2 regions of the Alkaliphilus flagellatus genome follow, and region 2 is predicted to be linked to the other one. Evidence: a T-box and tRNA genes for the amino acid it is inferred to sense, from the RefSeq annotation. Region 2 holds a T-box; the other holds one or more tRNA genes.
The links. The T-box of region 2 lies ahead of argS (arginine--tRNA ligase). A T-box ahead of a tRNA ligase gene usually reads a tRNA of that ligase, here a tRNA-Arg.
Positions count from the first base shown of each region.

Region 1: it encodes a tRNA-Arg, which carries the amino acid that the T-box ahead of argS (arginine--tRNA ligase) is inferred to sense. The anticodon was not compared.

Region 1 covers NZ_JAHLQK010000007.1:61,115-66,715, forward strand. The annotation lists gene KQI88_RS16625 (GerMN domain-containing protein) at 1-639, shown strand, start outside; gene rph (ribonuclease PH) at 785-1,582, shown strand; gene KQI88_RS18730 (XTP/dITP diphosphatase) at 1,572-2,204, shown strand; gene KQI88_RS16640 (metallophosphoesterase) at 2,197-2,670, shown strand; tRNA gene KQI88_RS16645 (tRNA-Gly) at 3,088-3,161, shown strand; tRNA gene KQI88_RS16650 (tRNA-Arg) at 3,170-3,246, shown strand; tRNA gene KQI88_RS16655 (tRNA-His) at 3,255-3,330, shown strand; tRNA gene KQI88_RS16660 (tRNA-Gln) at 3,336-3,412, shown strand; tRNA gene KQI88_RS16665 (tRNA-Leu) at 3,446-3,528, shown strand; tRNA gene KQI88_RS16670 (tRNA-Gly) at 3,532-3,606, shown strand; tRNA gene KQI88_RS16675 (tRNA-Arg) at 3,615-3,691, shown strand; tRNA gene KQI88_RS16680 (tRNA-Arg) at 3,984-4,060, shown strand; gene KQI88_RS18735 (Spo0E family sporulation regulatory protein-aspartic acid phosphatase) at 4,337-4,504, opposite strand; gene KQI88_RS16690 (FeoA family protein) at 4,764-4,979, shown strand; gene feoB (ferrous iron transport protein B) at 5,109-5,601, shown strand, end outside.
Region 2 covers NZ_JAHLQK010000004.1:6,648-12,248, reverse strand. The annotation lists gene KQI88_RS10220 (endonuclease MutS2) at 1-1,731, shown strand, start outside; gene KQI88_RS10215 (DUF523 domain-containing protein) at 1,758-2,213, shown strand; T-box leader at 2,383-2,596, shown strand; gene argS (arginine--tRNA ligase) at 2,654-4,354, shown strand; gene KQI88_RS10205 (hypothetical protein) at 4,469-5,601, shown strand, end outside.

The sequences.
Region 1 (5,601 bases), on a different contig from region 2:
GAAGGATTAGCTAAAGTAGATTTCAATGATAATATTCTATCCTATGATACTGAAATTGATGAAAAGACTATAGTTCAATCACTTGTATACACATTAACTGAATTTGAAGCAATTGATAAAGTTCAGTTATTGGTAGATGGCAAGGAAATTAGTAAGCTTTCCTTTGGCACAAAAGTTAAAACTCCTCTAGAAAGAGAAAACATTAACTTGAGCTTAGAGTTACAAGAAGAAGAGGTACCAGTTGTAGTATATTACAAAACTACTACCAACGGTGAAGACTCTTTTTATATTCCAGTAACTAAAGGAGTTAGTGCAATAAAGGCAGATATTAAAAGTGTTTTAACAGCATTAATTGAAGGTGCACCTGAAAACACTGGACTGTATAGTGAATTACCAGCAGGTGTAATGTTAAATGATGTTTATGTAAAAGATGGAGTTGCATACATTGATTTAAGTAAAGAAATTGAAAATATGCCTAATAACAAAGCACATCAACAATCAATGATCTACGAATTAGGTCTTACATTAAGAGAAATAGAACCTTCAATTTCTCAGATTCGTATTTTATCTGGAGGAAAGGAAATAAAGTTAAATCCAGATGTAAGCTTAAATCTACCAACCTATTCAAATAAACATTAATTGAACCGAGATAATATCTCGGTTTTTTATTGTACTATTGAAATCATCAAAGATGATTTTTTGTATATAAAAGGCAAACTATGATACAATATTATATGAAAAACATTTTATAAATACATATAACTTGAGGGAAGGAAGATGATCTTTGAATAGAAATAATGGAAGAAGCTATGACGAGTTAAGACCTGTAAAATTTACAAGGAATTATACAAAATATGCCCAAGGTTCGGTATTAGTAGAAATGGGGGAAACAAAGGTAATTTGTACAGCTACTATCGAAGATCGTGTGCCTCCTTTTTTGAAAAATACGGGAAAAGGCTGGATAACAGCAGAGTACTCTATGTTACCTAGTTCTACACAAAGTAGAAAGGTAAGGGAATCAAGTAGAGGAAAAGTAGAAGGAAGAACCCAAGAAATTCAAAGATTAATAGGTAGAGCATTACGTTCTGTAGTCGATTTAGATTCTATTGGAGAAAGAACTATATGGATAGACTGCGATGTAATACAAGCCGATGGTGGTACCCGCACAGCTTCAATTACCGGATCTTTTGTGGCATTAGTGGATGCTTTAAATAAGCTTAAAGAAGAAGGAACATTAAAATACATACCAGTTAGTAACTTTGTATCTGCTGTTAGTGTAGGTATAATAGAAGGGCAGACTATGCTAGATTTATGTTATACAGAAGATTCGACTGCTAAGGTAGATATGAATATAGTAATGACAGATAGAGGGGAATTTGTTGAGGTTCAAGGGACAGGAGAAGAATCACCCTTTAGTAGGGAAGATTTAATGGAGTTATTAAGACTTGGTGAAAAAGGAAATACTGAGCTAATTAGACTTCAAAAAGAGGTTTTAGGTACTATAGCTGAGGAAGTTGGCAAAATTAAAGAAAATAAAACTGAAGAGAAAGATGCACATAATGGAGGCAACAATGAAAAGTAGAGAAGGGTTTAAAACTGTATATCAAGCAGTAATTGCAACAGGAAATAAACATAAGTTAGAGGAAATAGGTGTAATTTTAAAAGATTTTCAATTAGAGGTTCTTTCTATGAAGGATGTTGGATTAGATGGACTAGAAATAATAGAAGATGGTAATACATTTGAAGAAAATGCACTAATTAAGGCAAAAACAGTTATGGAGAAAACGGGAAAACTAGCCCTTGCAGATGATTCTGGATTAGAGGTTGATATATTAAATAACCAGCCTGGAATATATTCAGCTCGATTTGCTGGAGAGCATGCAACTGATAAGGAAAATAATGATAAGCTTCTTAAACTACTTAAAGATATTCCGTTAGAGAAGAGGAAAGCTAGATTCGTTTGTGCCATGGCGGCTGTATTTCCTAACGGAGATATTGTTGTTTTAAGAGGAGAGTGTTCTGGTGTAATTGGTTTCGAGCCAAAAGGTACGTCTGGTTTTGGTTATGATCCTTTGTTTATAATAGAGGAATATGGTAAGACATTCGCAGAACTAGGAGAAGAAAGGAAAAATAAGATTAGCCATCGTGCTATTGCTCTAGAAAAGTTAAAAGAGGAGCTAAAAACACGATTAGAAGGTGAGTAGGTTGAAAATAGGTGTAATTAGTGATAGTCATGGAATGTGTAAATATATTGATTTAGCCATGGAACATTTAAAAGATGTAGATTTAATTATCCATGCAGGAGACAACTATAAAGATGCAAAGTATATAGAAAAAAATTATAATATTAAAGTAGTAGCAGTTTCTGGTAATTGTGACATAGGGGGCATAGAAGAACGAATTGAATTAATAGATGGTAAAAAAATTTTTATTACCCATGGTCATAATTATGGAGTAAAAATGAATATAAATGTAATCTTCTATGCAGGTAAACAAAATGATGCGGATATAGTTATATTTGGTCATAGTCATATACCATTTTATGCAGTAGAAGAAGGTATGGTATTACTTAATCCAGGCAGTACTAGTTTGCCTAGAGGTGGATCAGAAAAAAGTTGCTGTATTATTACTATTGAAGAAAATATAAAGGTGGACTTTATTAATATATAGTTTCAGGGGGAAGGCGGTTTGCCTTCTCTTTGTACTATAAAAAATATAGTATAATATAAAGCTGTAAAATTGCTAGATATCTGATGAAAATTATTAAATATTAGTTTTTGAGAAATAATAAGAAAAACCTTGAAAAACAAAGTATAACTTTTGTATTTTATGTACATCTTTAATAAGGAAGATTTATATGGATTGAAGTTTAATCTTAAATTATGTATACTAGATTTCGTCGCTAAATGAACCTTCTAGGATGGTAGCTATATTCTGAGCACTTGGAAGTTCAGTATGAATTTTAAGTCCGCCAGAAGTCGATAGGATAGCACAATACGACTTTTCTTTAGTTAATAACTAATAAGTACTTGACATAATAATGATTATATGGTAACATTATTAAATGTTAAGACATTAATTAAATATGCGGGTGTAGTTCAATGGTAGAACGTCAGCCTTCCAAGCTGATCGCGAGGGTTCGATTCCCTTCACCCGCTCCATTAAACATGTACCTATAGCTCAGCAGGATAGAGCAATGGCCTTCTAAGCCATGTGTCCGGGGTTCGAATCCCTGTAGGTACGCCATTTTTATGGTGGATGTAGTCAAGTGGTTAAGACACAGGATTGTGGCTCCTGCACTCGTGGGTTCGACTCCCATCATCCACCCCAAATGTTGGGATATAGCCAAGTCGGTAAGGCAACGGACTTTGACTCCGTCATTTCGCAGGTTCGAGTCCTGCTATCCCAGCCAACTTAATATTTTCTACGGGTAGGCCGTAGACACGCAGGTGTGGCGGAATTGGCAGACGCACTAGACTTAGGATCTAGCGGGTAACCGTGGGGGTTCGACTCCCTTCACCTGCACCACATGCGGAAGTGGCTCAGTGGTAGAGCATCGCCTTGCCAAGGCGAGGGTCGCGGGTTCGAGTCCCGTCTTCCGCTCCAATAAATAGGTATCTATAGCTCAGCAGGATAGAGCAATGGCCTTCTAAGCCATGTGTCCGGGGTTCGAATCCCTGTAGGTACGCCAAAGTAAAAAGTTAGATTAAGATAACTAATCTAACTTTTTTGTTTTTGATAATATATATTTATGTATTTCTAGTATTATAAATCGGTACAAGAAATATTGCACTAGAAAAAGATATAGCAATTAGAATAAGTGTAGAGGTAAGTTAATATGAGCTGACATGATGTGTCTTATGATAAAAGTTCCAACTATATATACACTACTGTGTCTTATACAAAATGAAAAATACGTATATTGCAAAAAATATTAGAGTATGTTATATTTAGAAGGTATCTATTTTATAATCTAAATACATGCGCCCTTAGCTCAGCTGGATAGAGTAGCTGACTTCGAATCAGTTGGTCGCAGGTTCGAATCCTGCAGGGCGTGCCAAAAAATATCAGCATCCATAGGGTGCTGATATTTTTTATGCCCAGCGGCAGGGAACTCAATTTGAACAGGTACGACCAGGCAATGATCTTCTAATCCAGAATTTATGTATGAATTAAAAGGTCACCCATATGAGAGTCGGTATAAAGTCCTTTAAGAATGACTACTAATTTATTAGTAGTCATTTTATTACCATTTCATAAAACCTTTAATGCTGATTCAGATTAGGGGTATTGTGCTTATAATAAGCACAACAGGTTAAACATGCTTAATTAATTATTATTTTATATTGTGATACTGAGACAAAAGTTGATCAAGTAATTCGCTCAGTTTAACTACCTCTGAATCAGTGAGATTGTATTGTTTTTTACATATCAAGTTATGTAGCTCAACCTTAACAATTTCTATTTCATTGATTAATTCTAGCAACTTAGTTTTGTTACACAAAATACATACCCCTTTTCGATAATTATTACATTTAACCTGTTGTACTATGGAAATTTTACAGTAGAAATAAGGTAAAATATAGGAATATAAATAAAAAACTAAAAAATACTTAGGCCACAGTAGAAAATGGATATAAATGAACTAATATTTATGCTGATTCAATTTCTAAATTTGATCTATTGACAATTCTATTTGAATATGATATTCTTTATCAATAAGAGCGAGATGAGTATATAATGTAAGAAGGGACGAGATTGTGATGTTATTATCAAAAGCAAAGATCGGTCAGACCTTTAATATTAAACAAGTAGAAGGTAAAGAAAACATAAAAAAGTTTCTTTTTACTTTAGGATGTTTTGAAGGAGAAGAGATTACTCTTATTTCTAAACTTGCAGGGAATTATATAGTTAATATTAAAGATAGCAGATATGCACTTGATGAAAATATGGCAAAATATATTGTATTAGAAGCATAAACTTAATGTTTAGTTTTGTATCAAATATTGCATCATAGATATGCTATGTATCATAGCATATTATATTTGTTTTGTTATTGATAATGATTATTAATATTAAACAAACTTTTATAATGAGGGGGATTCACTATGAAAATAGCATTAACGGGTAATCCTAATTCAGGGAAAACTACATTGTATAATGCAATTACAGGGAAGGCGGAGTCTGTAGGGAACTGGCCTGGTGTTACCGTAGCAAAAAAAGAGTCAGATCTTAAGAAAAAGTATAATCCAGATGGAGTTGATGTAAGAATTGTTGACCTCCCGGGTACATACTCTATTTCACCATTTACTGGTGAAGAAGCAATTACTAGAGACTTTATCTTAGGAGAAGAGCCAGATGTAATTATTAATATTGTCGATGGAGCTAACGTTAGTAGAAGCTTATTCTTTACAACTCAGCTTTTGGAATTAGGGATTCCTGTCATTATTGCTCTTAATAAGAGTGATATTGTATCTAAAAGAGGAGATGTTGTAGATCAAAATGCTTTAAGTAAAGCTTTAAATTGTAAAGTTGTGGCTACTACTGCTACATCAGAAAATGGATTATTAAATTTAATTAGTGAAGCTATTAAACTTGGTA
Region 2 (5,601 bases):
CAATCCTCCAGTGGAGCAACATTGTTTATTGAACCTATGGCTGTGGTGGAGCTTAACAATCAGTTAAAGGAATTAAAAATTAAAGAACGGGTTGAAATAGAAAGAATTTTAATGGAAATTGCTGCAATGATAGCTGAAAGAGCTGAGGATATAAGGTCTAATCAAAAAATTTTAAAAGAACTAGACTTTATTTTTGCTAAAGGTAAGCTTTCTATTGAGATGAAGGCTGTCGAACCTGAATTAAATACAAATGGGGAAATAATGATAAAAAATGGTAGACATCCTTTGCTAAAGGCCAGTGAAGTAGTGCCTAATAGTATTTGGCTTGGAGAGGACTTCCATATACTTGTTATTACTGGACCCAATACAGGAGGAAAGACAGTAACTTTGAAGACATTAGGATTACTAACCCTAATGGCACAAAGTGGATTACATGTTCCGGCGGATTATGGTACTAGGCTAGCTATTTTTGAACAGGTTTTTGCTGATATTGGAGATGAGCAAAGTATAGAACAAAGCTTAAGTACATTTTCCTCCCATATGACTAATATTGTTGGCATAATGGAAAATGTAACCAGAAATTCTCTAGTGCTATTTGACGAGTTAGGTGCAGGTACAGACCCAACGGAAGGTGCAGCCCTTGCTATGGCCATTTTGAATCATTTAAGAGAAATGAGAGCAACTGCAGTAGCTACTACCCACTATAGTGAATTAAAGCAATATGCTTTATCCAACGAAGGAGTAGAAAACGCTTCTGTTGAATTTGATGTGGAAACTTTAAGTCCAACCTATAAACTCTTAATAGGGGTACCGGGAAAATCTAATGCATTTGAGATCTCAAGGAAACTTGGACTTTCAGATTTCTTAATTGATAGGGCAAAGGAATTATTGACTGGGGAGGATATTCACTTCGAAGATTTATTACAAAATATTGAGAGGAATAGAACCACGGCAGAAAGAGAAAAGGATGAAGCTACAAGACTTAGAATGGAAACTCAAAAGTTAAGAGAAGAGTTTTTTGATAAAAAACAACAACTTGAAATACAGAGAGAACAGGTTATTAAAGAAGCTAAAAAAGAGGCATATAAAATTATTAAACAAGCAAAACTGGATGCAGATGAAATTGTGGACAATTTAAAATCCTTACGTATAGAGTTAGAAGATAAAGAAATGAATCGAAAAATTGAGGAAGCAAAGAAAAGTATTTCTGGTAAAATGAATAAGCTTGCAGAGGGTATGGGTGAGCAGCTAATAGTTAAAACTAATAAGAAGCCACCTAAAAATTTAAAGGTTGGAGAAATGGTTAGTATATTATCTTTAAATCAAACAGGATACATTATTTCACCAGAAGATGAAAATGGCGAAGTTCAAGTTCAAGTGGGAATTATGAAGGTTAATATGCATGTATCTAATCTAGAGAGAACTAAAGAGGAAAAAGAAACAAAGAAAACAGGCACTGGTAAAATAGTTAAGTCAAAGGCAAAAAATATAAAGACAGAAGTGGATGTAAGGGGACAAAATCTTGAAGAAGCAATGCTCGAGGTAGATAAGTATTTAGATGATAGCTATATTGCAGGTTTAACCCATGTTACAATAATTCATGGTGTTGGTACTGGAGTACTAAGTGCGGGACTTAAACAAATGTTAAAAAAACATAAGCATGTTAAAAGCTATAGAGAAGGTGCATATGGTGAAGGTGGAGCTGGAGTAACAATTGTGCAGCTTAAATAAGTGCACTAAAAGAAGAGGTGAATATGATGATATTAATTAGTGCTTGTTTATTGGGGGTCAATTGCAAATATAATGGTAAAAATAATTCTAAAGATGAAATAATTAGGTATTTTAATGGTAAAGGTATTGTTCCTGTTTGTCCTGAACAGTTGGGAGGTCTTTCAACTCCCCGTCTTCCAGCGGAGATTCAAGGGGGAGATGGAAAAGATGTACTTAATGGACGTGCCAAGGTAATAAGAAATGATGGTATAGATGTAACTGAAGATTTTATTAAAGGAGCCTATGAAACTTTAAAAATTGCTAAGAGCTTGGGAATCACAAAGGCAATTTTAAAATCCAGAAGCCCTTCCTGTGGTGTGGGAAAAATTTACGATGGAACCTTTACTGGCAATTTAACCAAGGGTGACGGGGTAACAACCGCCCTACTAAAGACAGAGGGAATAGAAGTTTATAGCGATGAAGATTTTTTGGAAAATCTTTAACAATAGTGTTTATAGGGAATTTTAAAAGGAACTCACTTATCTGGTGAAGGATACTTTAAATTAAATACAAGTACAGGAACTATCACATTAAATAAAAAATAGAATAGATTAATGAATAAACCCATTGTAACAGGAAAAGATATATGATATATTAATTTGAAAAGGAAGAGAAATTTCTATGATGAGGAAAGTAAATGTAAGGATTGTTTAAGCGAGTCAGAGTTGGTGGAAGTCTGATACTTACTTACATTGAAGCGCACCTTTGAGAATCTACCTGAAATTAGTAGGGTATGACGGCTTTCCACCGTTAAAGGGAGCAAAAGAGGGCATTTTATTTGATGCCAATAAGAGTGGTAACACGGGAATACTCTCTCGTCTCTATAGTTATAGGGGCGGGAGTTTTTGTTTTTGTAATAAAAAGATTTAAAGGAGGATTTTTAATGATTGATTTTAAAAAGAAACTAAGTGAAGTATTAGGAAAAAACATTCCAGAACTTAATGAAGAAGAAATTTTAACAATGATAGAGATTCCACCAAACTCTGAAATGGGTGATTTTGCATTTCCTTGCTTTAGATTAGCTAAGGTTTTTAGAAAGGCTCCAAATGTTATAGCCAATGATATTGCTCAAAATTTAGATAAAGAAGAATTTATAAAAAGTGTTGAAGCTGCTGGAGGCTATTTAAACTTTTTTATAGATAAACAATATTTTATAAAGGCTGTTATTGAGGAAGTTTTGCTTAAAAAGGAGACCTATGGTAGTAGTTTAATGGGTAATGGCAAAAATGTTATTGTAGAATTTTCTTCACCAAACATAGCGAAACCTTTCCATATAGGTCATATTAGAACAACTGTAATAGGTAATTCCTTATATAAAATATACAAATTTTTAGGATTCAATACTATTGCGATTAATCATTTAGGAGATTATGGAACTCAATTTGGGAAGTTAATTGTAGCCTTTAAAAATTGGGGAGACGAAGAAGAAGTAAAAGCTAAACCAATACCTACACTTCTTAAATTATATGTTCAATTCCATGAAGAGGCAGAGAAAAATCCACAACTTGAGGATGAAAGTAGAGAATGGTTTAAGAAACTGGAAGATGGAGACGAAGAAGCTATAAAACTTTGGCAATGGTTTAGAGAAGTAAGCCTAGATGAGTTTAGTAGAGTTTATAATATGTTAAACATTACTTTTGATTCATATGCAGGAGAGAGTTTCTATTCAGATAAAATGCCAGGTGTAGTAAAAACCATGGAGGAAAAAGATATTCTGCAAAAATCTAACGGTGCTGATATAGTAGACTTAGAAGAGTTTGGAATGCCTCCCGCTTTAATTAGAAAGAGAGATGGTTCTACCTTATATATTACTAGAGACCTTGCAGCAGCAATTTATCGAAAAGAAACCTATGATTTCTATAAAAACATATATGTTGTTGGTTCGCAACAAAATCTTCATTTCCAGCAATGGAAAAAGATATTGGAGCTTATGGGCTACGAGTGGGCAGATGATTGTGTACATGTACCATTTGGCATGGTAAGTCTTGAGGAAGGAACTATGTCTACAAGAAAGGGTAGAGTAGTATTTTTAGAGGATGTATTAAATAAGGCAGTTGAACAAACTAGAGAAATTATAAATGAGAAGAATCCTAATATAGATAATCTTGATGAAATAGCTGCACAAGTAGGAATAGGGGCTGTTGTATTCCAAGAGTTATCCAATAATAGAATAAAAGACTATACATTTACTTGGGATAAAGTTTTAAACTTTGAAGGTGAAACTGGTCCATATGTGCAATATACCCATGCTAGAGCATCTAGTGTATTAAGAAGAGCAGAGATTAATGTAGATAATAACTTTAAATCAGAATTGCTAGTTGATGATATAACTTTAGAAGTGTTAAAAAAGGTTCAGCAATTCCCAGAGGTTATTAAAGATGCTCAAAGAAAAAATGAACCATCTATTATCACAAGACATATTATTGATGTGGCACAGGCCTTTAATCGTTTCTATCATGATCATCCAATTTTAGTAGAAGATGAAGAATTAAAGAAAGCAAGATTGACCGTAGTTTTTGTAGTTAAAGAAGTATTAAGTATAGGATTAGGCTTATTAGGAATTAAAGCACCGGAAAGAATGTAGTTAACAGGAGCAGTCAACTCATTAATGAGATTGGCTGCTTTGCTAATTATGAAACTTGTATATATTTTTCAAATTAGATACTATGTCTATAGGTGGCTTTTAGGAGGGGATGAGTTGGAAGCAAATAATAAAAATATCGATATACTCGCTTACGTGGCTTATGGAGACGCTGTAGGATTTTTAAAACAAAATGATAATAATAGTAATAATGAGGGATTACATCCATTTAGTTATTCATATAGTGAAGATTTGAAATTGAAGGCTGATACAGGACAATGGAGCTATATTACTCAATTAATGCTAATTAATTGTAAATGTCTTGTGGATAATAAAGATAACAGACATGTTTTAATAGATTACAAAAGGATGATAGAAGAAATTAAGTTATGGAAATATTACAGATATGGTACGCCTTTAAATTACATATATAAATTAAAATTGGGAAACCAGTATTATAAAGATGATTTTTACTGGAATGATAAAAGGGGCGAGGCTTTTTCGAGAATTATTCCAATAGCCTTAGCCAATAAAAACTTTAATGCAGCTCAAGAGGAAGTTTATAAAAACATCATTTATATCAACAGGCATCCACAAGTAGTATTAACAGGACTCCTATTGCTTAAGACAATCTTTTTTTTAATTAAGAACAAATTGATTGAAAAGAAACAATTAATTGATGAGCTTAAAAATTATTTGATACATCTACAACTGCTAGAGTTAGAAGAGTATGTTAATGGACAATTACCAAGTAACTATAAGATTAGGTTTGAACAAGAAAAGATAAATTATTTGATTGATTTAGATAGACTAAAAGATAGTGATACTTATAGTTTTGATACTTATGATAGCAAGAATATATTAATTACATCTCTAAATAATCTTTTAAATATACATACAGATATAGGATATATGTCTAATCTCTTGAAATGCAAAGAAAAAGAAGTGTATGCTATTACATATGGACTTTTAGCATTAATAAAACAGGCAGATAAAATAGTAATTAATCAAATAAAAGATATTAGTTTTATTAGAAGCATGGGAGAATATGTATTTAAATTAAGAGAATATGAAGTTGGTAGAATACTTTTTGAAAAGAGAGATAATGAAATAGATCTATTTAGCTTAAACAAAGGAGCAATGTTAAAGCATCCTCTTTTAAATAATATTAGAATTAAGGATAAAGTACAATTTAGTAATTATATTGAGTTAACTGTGGAGAGTAAAAGTGGTGAGTATAAATTTATTAT